DNA from 3 places in the Streptomyces sp. NPDC055400 genome. Region 3 is predicted to be linked to each of the others. Evidence: riboswitches for the same ligand, from Rfam matches in the RefSeq annotation. Region 3 holds a riboswitch; each other region holds the start of a gene.
The links. A riboswitch is a leader RNA that binds a small molecule or an ion and turns the genes downstream of it on or off. The one in region 3 is predicted to bind cyclic di-AMP.
Positions count from the first base shown of each region.

Region 1: it holds a riboswitch for cyclic di-AMP, as region 3 does, so the genes downstream of both, ACWIGU_RS22170 (NlpC/P60 family protein) here and ACWIGU_RS01380 (M23 family metallopeptidase) in region 3, are expected to answer to the same signal.
Region 2: it holds a riboswitch for cyclic di-AMP, as region 3 does, so the genes downstream of both, ACWIGU_RS33480 (M23 family metallopeptidase) here and ACWIGU_RS01380 (M23 family metallopeptidase) in region 3, are expected to answer to the same signal.

Region 1 covers NZ_JBSHLM010000008.1:159,281-164,438, forward strand. Annotated here, with positions in the region: gene pcrA (DNA helicase PcrA) at 29-2,539, opposite strand; cyclic di-AMP (ydaO/yuaA leader) riboswitch at 2,808-2,956, shown strand; gene ACWIGU_RS22170 (NlpC/P60 family protein) at 2,965-4,128, shown strand; gene ACWIGU_RS22175 (tellurite resistance/C4-dicarboxylate transporter family protein) at 4,156-5,103, shown strand; gene ACWIGU_RS22180 (hypothetical protein) at 5,129-5,158, opposite strand, start outside.
Region 2 covers NZ_JBSHLM010000015.1:125,656-130,813, reverse strand. Annotated here, with positions in the region: gene ACWIGU_RS33495 (bifunctional acetate--CoA ligase family protein/GNAT family N-acetyltransferase) at 1-1,176, opposite strand, end outside; gene ACWIGU_RS33490 (HPr family phosphocarrier protein) at 1,354-1,635, shown strand; gene ACWIGU_RS33485 (GntR family transcriptional regulator) at 1,829-2,515, opposite strand; gene ACWIGU_RS33480 (M23 family metallopeptidase) at 2,778-3,566, opposite strand; cyclic di-AMP (ydaO/yuaA leader) riboswitch at 3,580-3,735, opposite strand; gene ACWIGU_RS33475 (M16 family metallopeptidase) at 3,932-5,158, opposite strand, start outside.
Region 3 covers NZ_JBSHLM010000001.1:325,021-330,178, reverse strand. Annotated here, with positions in the region: gene ACWIGU_RS01400 (aspartate aminotransferase family protein) at 1-488, shown strand, start outside; gene ACWIGU_RS01395 (helix-turn-helix domain-containing protein) at 602-1,243, shown strand; gene ACWIGU_RS01390 (DUF6126 family protein) at 1,240-1,413, shown strand; gene ACWIGU_RS01385 (tyrosine-protein phosphatase) at 1,444-2,241, opposite strand; cyclic di-AMP (ydaO/yuaA leader) riboswitch at 2,650-2,830, shown strand; gene ACWIGU_RS01380 (M23 family metallopeptidase) at 2,835-3,641, shown strand; gene ACWIGU_RS01375 (SGNH/GDSL hydrolase family protein) at 3,846-4,637, shown strand; gene ACWIGU_RS01370 (TetR/AcrR family transcriptional regulator) at 4,746-5,158, opposite strand, start outside.

The sequences.
Region 1 (5,158 bases), on a different contig from region 3:
CCCGCAGCTGCCCCACCGGCCTACAGCGCTACAGCTTCTCCACCGGCGCGTACCGCAGCAGCAGGCGCTTCGGCTTGGGCTCGCCGAAGTCGACCGTCGCCTCCGCGTTCGCCCCTGTGCCCTTGACTCCGACGACCGTACCGAGGCCGAACTGGTCGTGCGTGACCCGGTCTCCCACGGACAGTGCGACGACGGGCTTCTCCGTCGCCCGGCGCGTGGCGAACGCCGGTGTCGAGCGCGAGCGCGACGACGAGAGGGACGCGGCGATACCGCTCGTCGGGCCGGCCGACTTGGCGGGCGCCATGGCGCCGGTCCGCTTCCACTCCAGATGCGTGTCCGGGATCTCCTCCAGGAAGCGCGACGGCGGGTTGTACGAGGGCTGGCCCCAGGCGCTGCGCAGCGTGGAGCGCGTCAGATACAGGCGCTCGCGTGCGCGCGTGATGCCGACGTAGGCGAGGCGGCGCTCCTCCTCCAGCTCCTTGACCTGGCCGAGGGAGCGCATGTGCGGGAAGACGCCGTCCTCCATGCCGGTCAGGAAGACGACCGGGAACTCGAGGCCCTTGGCGGTGTGCAGCGTCATCAGCGTGATGACGCCGGAGCCGTCGTCCTCCTCGTCCGGGATCTGGTCGGAGTCGGCGACGAGCGCGACCCGCTCCAGGAACTCGGAGAGCGTACCGACGCTCGCCTCGCCCGCACCCTCGGCCGCGCCGTCCGCCGTCGCGCTCTCCTGCTCGAACTCCAGGGCCACGGCCGCGAGTTCCTGAAGGTTCTCGATGCGCGTCTCGTCCTGCGGGTCCGTCGACGACTGCAGCTCGGCCAGATAGCCGGTCCGTTCGAGCACGGCCTCCAGGACCGTGGCCGGGCCCGCGCCCGACTCGACGATCGTGCGGAGGTCCTCCATCAGCGTGTTGAACCGCTTGACCGCGTTCGTCGAGCGGGCCGCCATGCCGTACGCCTCGTCGACGCGGCGCAGCGCCTGCGGGAAGGAGATCTTCTCGCGCTGGGAGAGCGCGTCGATCATCGCTTCGGCACGGTCGCCGATGCCGCGCTTGGGCACATTGAGAATGCGGCGCAGGGGGACGGAGTCCTCGGGGTTGGCAAGCACCCGCAGATAGGCCAGGACGTCCCTGACCTCCTTGCGCTCGTAGAAGCGGACTCCGCCGACGACCTTGTAGGGCAGGCCGACGCGGATGAAGATCTCTTCGAAGACACGGGACTGCGCGTTCGTCCGGTAGAAGATGGCGACGTCGCCGGCCTTCGCGTCGCGCGCGTCCGTGAGCCGGTCGATCTCGTCGGCGACGAACTGCGCCTCGTCGTGTTCGGTGTCCGCGACGTACCCGGTGATCTGCGCGCCCGCGCCCGCATTCGTCCACAGGTTCTTGGGGCGGCGGGATTCGTTGCGTTCGATGACCGCGTTGGCCGCGGAGAGGATGGTCTGCGTCGAGCGGTAGTTCTGCTCCAGCAGGATCGTTGTCGCGTCGGGGTAGTCCTCCTCGAACTGGAGGATGTTCCGGATGGTGGCTCCGCGGAACGCGTAGATCGACTGGTCGGCGTCACCCACGACGCACAGCTCGGCCGGCGGGAGGTCGTCCGCGCGGGGCGGCTCGTCCTCCCCGCGGCCGCTGTCGGCCGACCCCACCAGCTCCCTGACCAGCGCGTACTGCGCGTGGTTCGTGTCCTGGTACTCGTCGACCAGGACGTGGCGGAAGCGGCGGCGGTAGTGCTCGGCGACGTCCGGGAAGGCGCGCAGGAGGTGCACCGTCGTCATGATCAGGTCGTCGAAGTCCAGCGCGTTCGCCTCGCGGAGGCGGGACTGGTACATCGCGTAGGCCTGGGCGAGGGTCTTCTCGAAGCCGTCGGCAGCCTGAGCTGCGAAGTCTTCCTCGTCGATCAGCTCGTTCTTCAGGTTCGAGATCTTGGCGCTGAAGGACTTCGGCGGGAACTTCTTCGGATCCAGGTCGAGGTCGCGGCAGACCAGGGCCATGAGGCGCTTGGAGTCGGCGGCGTCGTAGATCGAGAACGACGACGTGAAGCCGAGCTTCTTCGACTCGCGGCGCAGGATGCGGACGCAGGCGCTGTGGAACGTCGACACCCACATCGCGTTCGCCCGCGGGCCGACGAGGGACTCGACGCGCTCCTTCATCTCTCCCGCGGCCTTGTTCGTGAACGTGATCGCGAGGATCTGGCCGGGGTGCACACCGCGCTCGCCGAGGAGGTACGCGATGCGGTGCGTGAGCACGCGGGTCTTGCCGGACCCCGCGCCCGCCACGATGAGCAGCGGGGAGCCGCCGTGGACGACGGCCGCCTTCTGGTTCTCGTTCAGCCCGTCGAGGAGCGCCGCCGGGTCGAGCGCCGGGCGTGGGGCGCCGTCCCGGTAGTACTCGTCCCTGGCCGGGGGCACGTCGAACTTCCCGTCGAACAGGTCGTCCGGAACGTGCTCCGGAGCCGTGTCGTCCTCGGGCGGCGGCGGGGCATGCTCCTCACTGGCCTTCGAAGCCGTGAGGTCCGCCAGGAAGCTGTCGTCAAAGAGGCTGCTCATCGCTCTACGAGTCTAGGCCGCCCCACTGACACCCACGGCCGTCCCGGGAACTTCCCCCCGACTTCACGGGCCCGGCCACCTCTCGTAGTGCAGCAATCACCCTCAGCAAGGGTTACCGGAGGTCACGAACGAGATTGCCGAAGGTCACGAAAATGTATCGGGCATATCGAACATCAACCTTCACAGCAGCCACACGAGTTGGCTAGCGTGCTCCGCGGGCCGCCCGTCCCCCCGCCGGCAACCGCGCCGCGAGCGGGTCGCCCCCGCTGAGTTCAGTACGCCGAGAGGCATGGAACCGGGGACCCACGACCTTGGGGTGAATCGGCCGACGACCCGTCAGGGCACGGCCGTAGGGCAGCCTTCCGAACCTCCGCCCGAACCCGACAGCTAACCCGGTAGGCGGTCATGGGAAGGAGACGCGACCCTTGGCGTCGCACCGCAAGCCGCGCACCAGAACACCCGGCCCCCGCACCGCCCCCGTCGTCGGCATCACCACGGCGGCCCTCACCTCCATCGCCCTCCTCTCGCAGACCGCGACCGCCGCCCCCTCCGCGCCGCCGAAGCCGAGCCTGGAAGAGGTCCAGAAGAAGGTCGACACCCTCTACCACCAGGCGGGCGTGGCCACGGAGAAGTACAACGCGGCCAAGGAGCGCACCACCAAGCAGCAGAAGCGCGTCGGCGACCTGCTCGACGACGTCGCGCAGCGCACCGAGAAGCTCAACAAGGCCCGCCAGGAGCTCGGCACCTTCGCCGCGGCCCAGTACCGCACGGGCGCCGTCTCCGACACCGCGACGCTGCTCCTCGCCGACGACGCGCAGGACTACTTCGACCAGGACCAGCTGATGAGCCGGCTCACGAGCCGCCAGAAGAAGGCCGTCGACGACTACCAGACCGAGCAGGCCGCCACCACGAAGAAGCGCACGGAGGCGACCAAGAGCCTGGAGACGCTGACCACTTCGCAGGCCACGCTCAAGAGCACGAAGAGGGACGTCCAGCAGAAGCTCGGTGACGCCCGCGAACTCCTGTCGAAGCTGACCGCCGAGGAGAAGGCGCGGCTCGCGGCGATCGAGAAGAGGAAGCAGGAGGCCGCCAGGAAGAAGGCGGAGGAGCTGGCGCGTCAGCAGGCCGAGGCGGAGGCCAAGCGCAAGGCGGCCGAGGAGGCGAGCCAGAAGGAGAACCCGGACACCGGCACCGGTTCGGGGACGGGTACGAGCTCCGGGAGCACCAGCAGCGGTTACGCCACCAAGGCCGCGAAGGTCATCGACTTCGCCGAGGCCCAGATGGGCAAGCCGTACGTGTGGGGCGCCACGGGCCCGGACTCGTACGACTGCTCGGGCCTCACGCAGGCCGCGTGGAAGGCGGCCGGCATCTCGCTGCCGCGCACGACCTGGGACCAGGTCAAGGTCGGAACGACCGTCACCACGGCCAACGCCCAGCCCGGCGACCTGGTCTTCTTCTACGACGACATCAGCCACGTCGGCATCTACATAGGCGACGGCAAGATGATCCACGCGCCGAAGCCGGGCGCGAACGTCCGCGTCGAGTCGATCTACTACATGCCGATCCACAGCGTGGTGCGCCCGGCCTGACCGCCTTCGTGGGGTTACGTTCGGGCGGTGCGCGGCCCGAACGCAACCCCACGCCCCGGACCCACGTGGTCCCAGCTCCCCCCGGCCGCCGGCGCCGCCGTCATGGCCACCGGCATCATCTCGGTCGGCCTGCGACTGACCGGTCACTCGGTGCTGAGCGGCATCATGCTGGTGCTCGCCGCCGCCCTCTGGCTCGTCCTGGCGGCGGACTTCACCAAGCGGCTGATGCGGGAGCGCGACCGCTGGGAGTCCGAGGCGGACACCCCGCCCGCGCTCACGGCGGTCGCGGCGACGACCGTCCTCGGCACCCGGATCTCCATGTTCGGCTGGCAGACCCTGGCCGAGGCGCTCCTCGCCCTGTCCGCGCTCGTCTGGCCGGTGCTCCTGATCAACGTCGTACGGCACTGGAAGCCGCGGATGCCGGGGGCCGTGTTCCTCGGCTGTGTCGCGACGCAGGGCCTCGTCGTCCTGGCGGCGACGCTCGCGCCCGCGGTCGGCGCGCACTGGCTCGCGTTCACCGGGATGGTGCTCTTCTGGGGCGGGATCATCCTGTACTGCCTCGCGCTGCTCCACTTCGACCTGCGCGAGGTGGCCTCCGGCGCCGGGGACCACTGGGTCGCGGGCGGCGCGCTCGCCATCTCCGCACTCGCCGCGTCCAAGCTCGTCGCGACGGGTCTGTGGAACAGGGACGACACGGACGTCCTGCGCACCATGAGCTTCCTGCTGCTCGCGCTCGATGTGGCCTGCTACGTCGTGCTGGCACTGGCGGAGGTGCGGTGGCCCAGGCCGCGTTACGACGTGCGGCGCTGGTCGACGGTCTTCCCGATGGGAATGACAGCGGCGGCGGCACTGTCGGTGAGCGCCGCCGCCGATGTGCCCTGGCTCAAGGGGCCGGGGCAGGTACTGGTGTGGATCGCGGTGGCCGCGTGGCTCGCCGCCCTGTTCGGGACGTTCAGGTCCCGGACACCCGCCTGACCCGGATCCCGAGGACGGTGACGGCTCAGGTCCAGAGGACCGCGATGAAGATGTT
Region 2 (5,158 bases), on a different contig from region 3:
TCCGGTCACGCCGCCGCCGCGCCGCTGGAGGCGGGCGAGCAGCGCGATGCCGATGGCTCCGGACTGGGCGAACAGGCCCATGCGGCCCGCGCGCGGCATCTCGGGCGCGAGCGACGCGTTGAGCCGCACCTCGGGCGAGGTGTTGATGACGCCGAAGGCGTTCGGCCCGATGAGGCGCATGCCGTACGAGCGGGCCTGGCGCACCAGTTCGCGCTGGCGGGCGCGGCCCTCGCTGCCGGACTCGGCGTATCCGGCGGAGACCACGACGATCCCCCGCACGCCGCGCTCGCCGCATTCGGCGACGACTTCGGGGACCTGCTCCGCGGGAACCGCGACGACGGCCAGGTCGACGGCCTCGGCGGCGTCGATGTCGTGGACGGAGCGGTGGGCGGGGACGCCGTCGAAGTCGCTCAGGTCGTCGGGGAACGCCTTGTTCACGGCGTGGAGGCGGCCGGTGAAGCCGGCGTCGCGGAGGTTGTCGAGGACGCTGCGGCCGACTCCGCCGGGCGTGCGGCCCACGCCTATGACGGCGACGGAGCCGGGGGCGAGGAGCCGGTGCACCGAGCGGGCCTCGGCGCGCTGCTCGCGGGCGCGCTGCACGGCGAGCGAGGCCTCGGTGGGTTCGAGGTCGAACTCCAGGCGGACGACGCCGTCCTCGAAGTGTCGCTTCTGGGTGTATCCGGCGTCCGTGAACACCTTGATCATCTTGGTGTTGGCGGGCAGCACCTCGGCGGCGAAGCGGCGGATGCCACGCTCACGGGCGACGGCGGCGATGTGCTCCAGGAGCGCTGACGCGACGCCCCGGCCCTGGTGGGCGTCCTGAACGAGGAAGGCGACCTCGGCCTCGTCGGCGGGGGCGGAGGCGGGCTTTCCCTGGGCGTTGATCCGGTCGTAGCGGACCGTCGCGATGAACTCGCCGCCCACAGTGGCCGCGAGGCCCACCCGGTTCACGTAGTCGTGATGGGTGAAGCGGTGGACGTCCTTGGCGGACAGGCGCGGGTACGGCGCGAAGAAGCGGTAGTACTTCGACTCGTCGGAGACCTGCTCGTAGTAGCTCGTGAGCCGCTCGGCGTCGTCGATGGTGATGGGCCTGATGCGCGCGGTGCCTCCGTCGCGCAGCACCACGTCTGCTTCCCAGTGGGCGGGGTATGCGTGCCGGTCCGACGGGGTCTGCATGGGGCCAGCGTACGGCGCGGCGGTGACAGTCGTACGGGTCGCGGCGCGAGCGGGCCGAAGGCACGCTATGAGGGCCGACGGGCGTGTGCGGGCGGTACGCAGGGCTCACATCGGGAACGTCCACCGATGTGGGAGACTGGTCTAGACAACCTTGAGAATCCTGAAGGGCAGCATCACATGGCTGAGCGCCGCGTCAACGTCGGCTGGGCCGAGGGCCTTCACGCCCGCCCCGCCTCCATCTTCGTCCGCGCGGCCACGGCCGCCGGCGTCCCCGTGACGATCGCCAAGATCGACGGCAACCCCGTCAACGCCGCCTCCATGCTCGCGGTGCTCGGCCTGGGCGCCGGCGGCGGCGAGGAGATCGTCCTGGCCTCCGACGTCGAGGGTGCGGACATCGCACTCGACCGTCTGGCCAAGCTGGTCGCCGAGGGGCTCGAGGAGCTTCCCGAGACCGTCTAGTACGGGCCCCGGTTCCGGGTCTCGCGATTCTTGGGCGCCGCCTCCTGCTCACAGAAGACCGCGCCGTACAAAGGGTCTGTTCGGATTTTCCGAGCAGACCCTTTTGCTTTCTGCGGATCTTTTCTCGGAATTTTAGGGCAGGGGAAACAGAGCCCTTGGAAATGGGCCGCCCTCTTTGTATACGGCGCCTCTGTTAATGCTGAAGCCCCACTGTGTTGACGGGATGTTGCGAAGTCCTCACACGGCCATCCGGACGGGGGGCGCGCGGGCGATGAGCGGCCGCGGCGCGCTCCGTGTGCTGCGCCGTGAGCGCCCGCGCGCGCTCCACGTCACCGCGCGCCACGGCGTCGACGATCGCCCCGTGCTCGGCCCAGGAGTCGGCGGGCCGCGCGGGCTGTTCGACGGTGTACATCCACGCGATCTTGTGGCGGAGCTGAGTGAGCATCGTGATCAGCCCCGGGCTGCCGGACGCCTGCGCCAGCGTCTCGTGGAACCAGCCGCCCAGCGAGCGCAGATCCTCGCTCTGACCTCGCCTGGAGCGCTCCTGGCCGAGCCTGACCAGGCCCCGCAGGACCTTCAGGTGCGCCTCGGTGCGGCGCTGGGCGGCGCGGGCCGCCGCGAGCGGTTCGAGGAGCATGCGGATCTCCAGCTGGTCCGCCGCCTCCTGCGCTGAGGGTTCGGCGACGCACGCACCCGCGTGCCTGCGGGTGACGACGAAGCCCTCGGCCTCCAGCGTGCGCAACGCCTCGCGCACGGGGACGCGCGAGACGCCGTAGCGGCGGGCGAGCACCTCCTCGGTGAGCCTGCCGCCGCGCTCGTAGACACCGGAGACGATGTCGTCGCGGATCGCCGTGCATACCGAGTGCGCCGGAATGCGCATGCCCCGACCTCCGCCTTAATCCCCGCGAAACGCGGTCGATAGTCGCCCGTACAGCGCGATTGACGTCTTGTTCAGCTCGCCTGTCCAGCGACTCTATTCCAGCGGGCGCGAATTTCCGACGGCAGGCCGTAATCCATGGATATTTTTTGGACACCGGCGTCAGGAACAGGCGGGCGGGGAACAAGCGGGTCCGGGAACGACGAATGCCCCGGCTCAGTGAACCGGGGCATTCGGTGCGTCTTCGCGAGGTACGCGGCGAAGGTCAGACGTTCACGCCGTGGGAGCGCAGGTACGCGACGGGGGCGATGTCCGAGCCGTACTCGGGGCTCGTGCGCGCCTCGAAGTGGAGGTGCGGGCCCGTGACGTTGCCGGTCGCTCCGGAGAGGCCTATCTGCTGCCCCGGGGTGACCGTCTGGCCGACGGAGACACCGATGGACGACAGGTGGCCGTACTGCGTGTACGTACCGTCGTTCATCTTGATGACGATGTTGTTGCCGTAGGCGCCGCCCCAGCCGGCCTCCACGACCGTGCCCGCGCCCACCGCGTGGACCGAGGTGCCACTGGCGGCGTGGAAGTCGATGCCGGTGTGGCTGCCGGAGGACCACAGGCCGCTGCCGGCCTTGTACGCGGTGGACACGTACGAGCCGGTGACCGGGATGACGAAGGCGTTCAGGCGCTTGCGCTCGGCCGCACGGGCGGCGCGCTCCTTGGCCTCGCGCTCGGCCTTGGCCTTGGCGGCGGCCTTGCGCCGGTCCTCTTCGGCCTTCTTCTTGGCCTCGGCCTCGGCCCTCTTCTTCGCGGCGGCCTCGTCGGCGGCCTGCTGCTGGGCGGCGGCCTGCGCGTCGATCTGCTCCGCGAGGGAGTCGCCGATGGAGATGGCCTTGGTCAGGCCGGTCTGCTCCACGGCCGCGTCGTCGGCGGCGAGGGCGGGGGCGGCGAGGCCTCCGACGACACCGGTCGTGGTGAGCGCGGCGACGCCGGCGACCTGCGCGGTGGTGCGCGTGAGACGGCTCGGGCGACGGTGCTTCCCGCTGGCACGGGTGAACGCCATGGGGTGGCTGATCCTTTCCTTCCTTCTCGCCTACCGGGTTAGCTGACGGGTTCGGAGCAGGAAGGTCTCCTACGGACCCCCTTCAGGGAAGGGCGTCCGATTCACCCCAGGGACGGTGGGTCCCCGGCTCCCCCGGCTCGCGCCTTGGGGGACTCGGCGATGACTGTCCGGTGCCACGGGCGCGGCGTACATCTGGCGGACAGCCGGACCGACGCTAAGCGGGGCAACTTTCAATCAACAAACGGAACCGGGCTTTTGTAGCGCATGCCACAGGGCAGACAGGCAACCACTGGTTCAATCCGGACAAACAAGGGCCCCGGTGGCCATCTCACCCACCGGGGCCCCTCGTTGCACGCCGGTCGCGGTCAGCCCGTGACGACGGTCACCTCTCCGATGCCGAGCGCCCTGACGGGCTCCTCGATCTGCGCGGCGTCACCGACGAGCACCGTCACGAGACGGTCCATCGGGAAGGCGTTCACGACCGCCGCGGTGGCCTCCACGGTGCCCGTCGCGGCGAGCCGCCGGTACACCTCCGCCTGGAAGTCGTCCGGCAGGTGCTGCTCGACCTGGTCGGCGAGCGTCCCCGCGACGGCCGCGGCGGTCTCGAACTTGAGCGGGGCGACGCCCACCAAGTTCTGTACGGCCACGTCCCGTTCGGCGTCGGTGAGGCCCTCCGCCGCGAGCGTGCGCAGCACCGTCCAGAGGTCCTCGAGCGCCGGACCCGTGTTCGGCGTGTCCACGGAGCCGCTGATGGCGAGCATCGCGGCGCCCGTCCCGTCCGGCGCCGAGCGCAGCACCTGGGCGAACGACCGCACGCCGTAGGTGTATCCCTTCTCCTCGCGCAGGACGCGGTCCAGGCGGGAGGTGAGGGTGCCGCCCAGGCAGTACGTGCCGAGCACCTGCGCCGGCCACACCCGGTCGTGCTTGTCCGCGCCGATGCGGCCGATCAGGATCTGCGTCTGCACCGCGCCCGGCCGGTCGACGATGACGACCCTGCCGGTGTCGTCGGCCGTCACGGGCGGTACGGGGCGCGGCTCGGCCGTGTTCCCCGTCCAGGCGCCCAGCGTGTCCGCGAGGAGGGCGTCGAGGTCGATGGCCGCGAGGTCGCCCACGACGACGGCGGTGGCCGTGGCGGGACGCACGTACCGGTCGTAGAAGGCACGTACGGCCGCCGCGTCGATGGCCGTGACGGTCTCCTCGGTGCCCTGGCGCGGGCGGGACATGCGCGCGGTGGCCGGGAAGAGCTGCTTCGAGAGCTCCTTGGCGGCGCGGCGGCCCGGGTTCGCCGTCTCGTGCGGGATCTCGTCGAGGCGGTTGCGCACGAGGCGTTCGATCTCGCTGTCCGCGAACGCGGGCGCCCTGAGGGCGTCGGCGAGCAGGCCGAGCGCTTTCGGAAGGCGGGAGACGGGGACCTCCAGGGAGACCCGTACGCCGGGGTGGTCGGCGTGCGCGTCGAGCGTCGCGCCGCAGCGCTCCAGCTCGGCGGCGAACTCCTCGGCTGCCAGCTTGTCGGTGCCCTCGGAGAACGCCCTCGCCATGATGGTGGCGACGCCGTCGAGCCCGGCGGGCTCGGCCTCCAGGGGCGCTGCGAG
Region 3 (5,158 bases):
CCAGCTTCGGCTCGAACGCGCAGGCCATGGCCGCGGGCCTTGCCGTGCTCTCCGTGATGGAGAACGAGGAGGTCGTCGCGAACGCCCGGGCGACCGGTGAGCTGCTGAAGTCCCGGCTCGCCGCCCTGGTCGACCGCTACGAGCTGCTGAGCGACGTACGCGGCCGCGGCCTGATGATCGGCATCGAGTTCGGGCGGCCGAAGTCGCTGAAGCTGCGCAGCCGCTGGACGATGCTCCAGGCCGCGCGCAAGGGCCTCTTCGCGCAGATGGTCGTCGTGCCGCTGCTCCAGAAGCACCGGATCCTCACGCAGGTGTCCGGCGACCATCTGGAGGTCATCAAGCTGATCCCGCCGCTGATCATCGGGGAGCACGAGGTGGACCGCTTCGTCGAGGCGTTCACGGCCGTCATGGACGACGCGCACTCGGGCGGCGGGCTGATGTGGGACTTCGGCAAGACGCTGGTGAAGCAGGCGGTGGCCAACCGCTGACCGCTTCGTAGGGGCACCTCTCGGATTCGAAGGGGTGCCTCTGGAAGAGGGCTGTGTTTGCCTCTGGGGCAATAAATTTGCCCCAGAGGCACGGCTCTGGCTCAATCGACGGTATGAGCCCTGCCCCTCCGGAGCCGGCTCCGGAACCCACGGAGCTGCCCGCCGTCGCCCCGCAGCTGCGCGAACTACGGCGCCGCGCCGCCCTGACCCTGGAGGCCGCGGCCCGTGCCGCCGGGCTCTCGCCCGCGCACCTCTCCCGCCTGGAGACGGGCCGCCGTCAGCCCTCGCTCCCGATGCTGCTCGCCCTCGCCCGCACCTACGGTACGACGGTCTCCGAACTCCTGGGCGAGACGCCCGCCGACCGGGACGCGGTCGTGCGCTCCGGGGACATGGAGGCCACCGAGGCGGGCGGCTGGATCTACCGGCAGGCGGGCGCCTCCGGACGCGGCATGCAGGCGCTGCGCGTCCACGTGCCGTTCGGCGCCCAGGGCGACATCGTGCGCGTCCACCCCGGTGAGGAGTGGCTGTACGTCCTCGAAGGGCGGCTGCGGCTGCGGCTCGGGGACGCCGCGTACGCGCTCGCGCCGGGGGACAGCGCGCACTTCGACTCGCTCACCCCGCACCGGATCGCCGCCGCCGACCGCGACGGCGCCGAGCTCCTCTTCGTACACACCCTGCTGCAGAGCCCGTCCGCCGCGCTGTGCCTCGGCCCGGTGGCGGGCGGCGGCGAACGGCCCCAGGGAGGCCCTCAATGAGTGCACAGCCGAACGACATGACCGAGCCCGAGCCGCAGCCCGCCCGGCGTGACATCGAGGACAAGCTCCCGCGCGGCATCTGGGTGCGCCTGCTGGTCTACATCTTCGCCGGGCACCTCGTCGCGGGCTTCATCTATCTGCTGTTCACGCTGGGGGCGTCACGCGGGTGACGCCCCTCACCCGGTCTGTCGGTCCCGGTCTCAGTCGAGAAGGCGCTCGCGCAGCCGCTCGCGCTGGGCGGGGGACAGCTTGAGGCCCTCCTCCAGGTAGCGGTCGGTGGAACCCCACGTCTGCGCGACCGTCTCGAAGGCGGCGGCCAGGTAGGTGGCGCGGGCGTCGAACAGAGGGCTCAGCAGCTCCATGACCTCGGGGGACATCGCGTCCTTCGAGGCGCTGCCGCGGTGCACCTTGTAGCGGCGGTGCACCGCGTTCGACTCCAGGTAGTCCGCCTCGATGGCGTCGCGCTCCACACCCACGGCCAGGAGGGTGACCGCTATCGAGAGGCCCGCGCGGTCCTTGCCGGCCGCGCAGTGCATGAGCGCGGGCACGCTGTCCTCGGCGAGGGAGTGCAGCACCTGGCTGTGCTCGGCGGTGCGCTCCGCGATGATCGCCCGGTACGACGTGATCATGCGGTCCGCGGCCTGGCCCTCGGAGAGGGCGGCGCGCAGCTCGTCGAGATTGCCGTCGCGCACCATCTGCCAGAACTCGGCGCCGTCCGCGGGGTCGGTCAGCGGCAGGTTCACGTTCCGCACGCCGGGCAGCGTGACGTCAGGGCCTTCGAGGCGCTGGTCGGCGGCGTTGCGGAAGTCGAAGATCGTGTGCAGCCCGAGCGAGGAGAGGAACGCGGCGTCCTCGTCCGTGGCGTGCGCGAGGTGACCGCTGCGGAACAGCACGCCCTGCTTGACTCGACGGCCGTCCACGGTCGGGAGACCACCCACGTCGCGGAAGTTGCGCACTCCGGCCAACTCGGGCTCGGTGGACGGGACCTGCTGCGTCACGGGGGCTCCTCCCGGTCGGCCGCGGCGCTGCTCGCCTGCGGGCGCCTTTGACGATACGACACGGCTGCCAGGGGCAACCATGTGAGAGGCGGCAGGTGATTGCATGCCAGATGCCCGAAATGAGGCGATACCTAACTAATTGCGTTCTACGAAATAACTGGCCCCGCAATGCGCCTATATGGTGACCAATGCGTGAGCAGGGTCATAGCCGTGACCGTACGTGGCGGCCGGGCCGAATGAGTTTCCAGTAGGTATCGCAGTCGCAAAGATCGTAAATAGACGGAGCGTGACGGCTTTTTCCGGAAAGGGCCATTTAAGGATCAAGAACCGGAATGCCCGGGGGGATTCGCGCCTTGTCCCCGCGCTCCCCGCTCGCTTACGTTCAGCGCAATCCGGACGGACCGCCTCATCCTGCCGCCGCCCGGAATCCGCACATCGATCCGTGCTCGGCAGGAGCGGGGGACCCAGGTAGACCGCCGTGTCCGGCACACCGGCCACGGCTCGGGGTGAAGCCGTGCCCGAAAGGGGTGCGGCCGGGCAGCTCCAGCCCGAACCCGACAGCTCACCTCGCAGGCGACGGAGAGGAACCCCCCATGCCCGCGAAGGGTAAGCACCGCCGTCCCAAGTCCCAGCGCTTCGCGCGCTCGATCGCCGTCGCCGCAACGGGCGGCGTCGCGCTCGCGCTGCCGCTGATGGGTGCCGCCGACGCCCACCCCGCGACCCCCGCGGCCGCCCACTCGGTCGCGCAGGCCGTCGCCGCTCCCGCCGCGGCCAAGACCTACGTCGTGAAGGCCGGGGACACCCTTTCGAAGATCGCCGACGAGCAGAACGTCAGCGGCGGCTGGAAGAAGCTCTACTCCGGCAACCGCTCGGTCATCGGTGGCGACCCGTCCGTGATCCGCCCGGGCCTGAAGCTGACGATCGGCCAGAAGGCCGCGGCCCCCGCCACCCAGGCCGCCGCGCCCAAGGCCGCGGCGGCGACCACCACGGGTTCCGGCTACGTGCTGCCCGTCCAGGGCGCCTCCATCGGCACGGCGTACAAGACCGCGGGCGCCATGTGGTCCAGCGGTTACCACACCGGTGTCGACTTCGTGATCCCGACGGGCACCCCGCTCAAGGCCATCGCCGCGGGCACGGTCGTGTCGGCCGGCCTCGACGGCGCGTACGGCAATGAGGTCGTCATCCAGCACGCCGACGGCAAGTACTCGCAGTACGCCCACATGTCGTCCCTCTCCGTCTCGTCCGGGCAGACCGTGACCGAGGGCCAGCAGATAGGCCTCTCCGGCGCGACCGGCAATGTCACGGGTCCGCACCTGCACTTCGAGATCCGCAGCACCCCGAGCTACGGCTCGGACATGGACCCGGTCGCGTACCTCCGTGCGCACGGGGTCTCTCTCTGACCTCGATGGCGTGACGTCGCTCTGTCCCTGACGGTGTGACGTGAAGGGGCGGGTCCGGTTCCGGGCCCGCCCCTTCGTCGTATCCTCCGCCGCGTCCCGTCGTATTCCTGAAATCGCGAAACTGACCGGGTGGGCTATATCACCACCCGTCAACCCCTTCCTACGGTCGCGTAGGTCACATCGCAGGGTGAAAGATGTGTGGTCGTGGCAAACGAATCGAGATCACTCAGCGGCGGCACGATTCGGTCCTACGCGGCGGTGGGGGACAGCTTCACCGAAGGCGTCGGGGACCCCGGTCCCGACGGGGCCTTCGTGGGCTGGGCCGACCGTCTCGCCGTCCTCCTGGACGACCGGACCCCCGAGCACTCCTTCCGGTACGCGAACCTCGCCGTGCGCGGCAAGCTCCTCGACCAGATCGTGGAGGACCAGCTCCCGCGAGCCGTCGAACTCGCCCCGGACCTGGTGACCTTCGCCGCCGGCGGCAACGACATCATCCGTCCCGGCACCGACCCCGACGACGTCGCGGAGCGCTTCGAGAAGGCCGTGGCCCGGCTGACCTCCGCCGTCGGCACGGTCATGGTGACCACCGGCTTCGACACCCGGGACGTCCCGGTCCTCAAGCATCTGCGCGGCAAGATAGCGACGTACAACGGGCATGTGCGCGCGGTCGCCGACCGCTACGGCTGCCCGGTGCTCGACCTGTGGTCCCTCAAGACCGTCCAGGACCGCCGTGCCTGGGACGACGACCGGCTGCACCTCTCGCCCGAGGGTCATACGCGGGTCGCGCTGCGGGCGGGGCAGGCGCTCGGCGTCGAGGTGCCGGCGGACCCGGACCAGCCGTGGCCGGCGCAGCCGCCGCGCGGCACGCTGGAGGTCCGGCGCGACGACATCCACTGGGCGCGGGAGTTCCTGGTGCCGTGGATCGGCCGACGGCTGCGGGGCGAGTCGTCCGGGGATCATGTGGCGGCGAAGCGGCCGGACTTGCTGCCGCTCTGACGGGAACGGCGCGCGTCATGGGGGAGCTTGCCCTTGAGGGCGGCTCCCCCACGCCATTTCTCCGGGGGCCACCCCGGGCTCCCTGGGGAGCCCGACGTCGCGCCGCCGTCAGCCCGACGTCGTAGCCGTAGCCGTCGCCGTCAGGTCCGCCCGCTCAAGTCCCAGTTCCCGGGCCAGCGCGTCGTCGACCCACTCCTGCATGCGGGCCCGCGAGACCGTCCCCGTGTACGCGGTCATCTGCACCGCGAGCCCGTCGAGGAGCGCCGTCAGGCGCAGCGCGGCGCCCGCCGGATCCGGGCAGCGGAACTCGCCCGCCGCCACGCCCTGCGTGACGACCTCGGTGAGCGCCGCCTTCCACTGCCTGTCCAGGTCGCGGGTGACCTCCCGCAGCGCGGGCTCGCGCAGCGCCGCGGACCAGCCCTCGATCCACAGCCGCCACCCCTTGGCCTGCCCGGTCGGCGCATACCAGCGCACGGCCGAGCGCAGCCGGCGCAGCGCCGTCGTGCGCTTGCCGAGCAGCT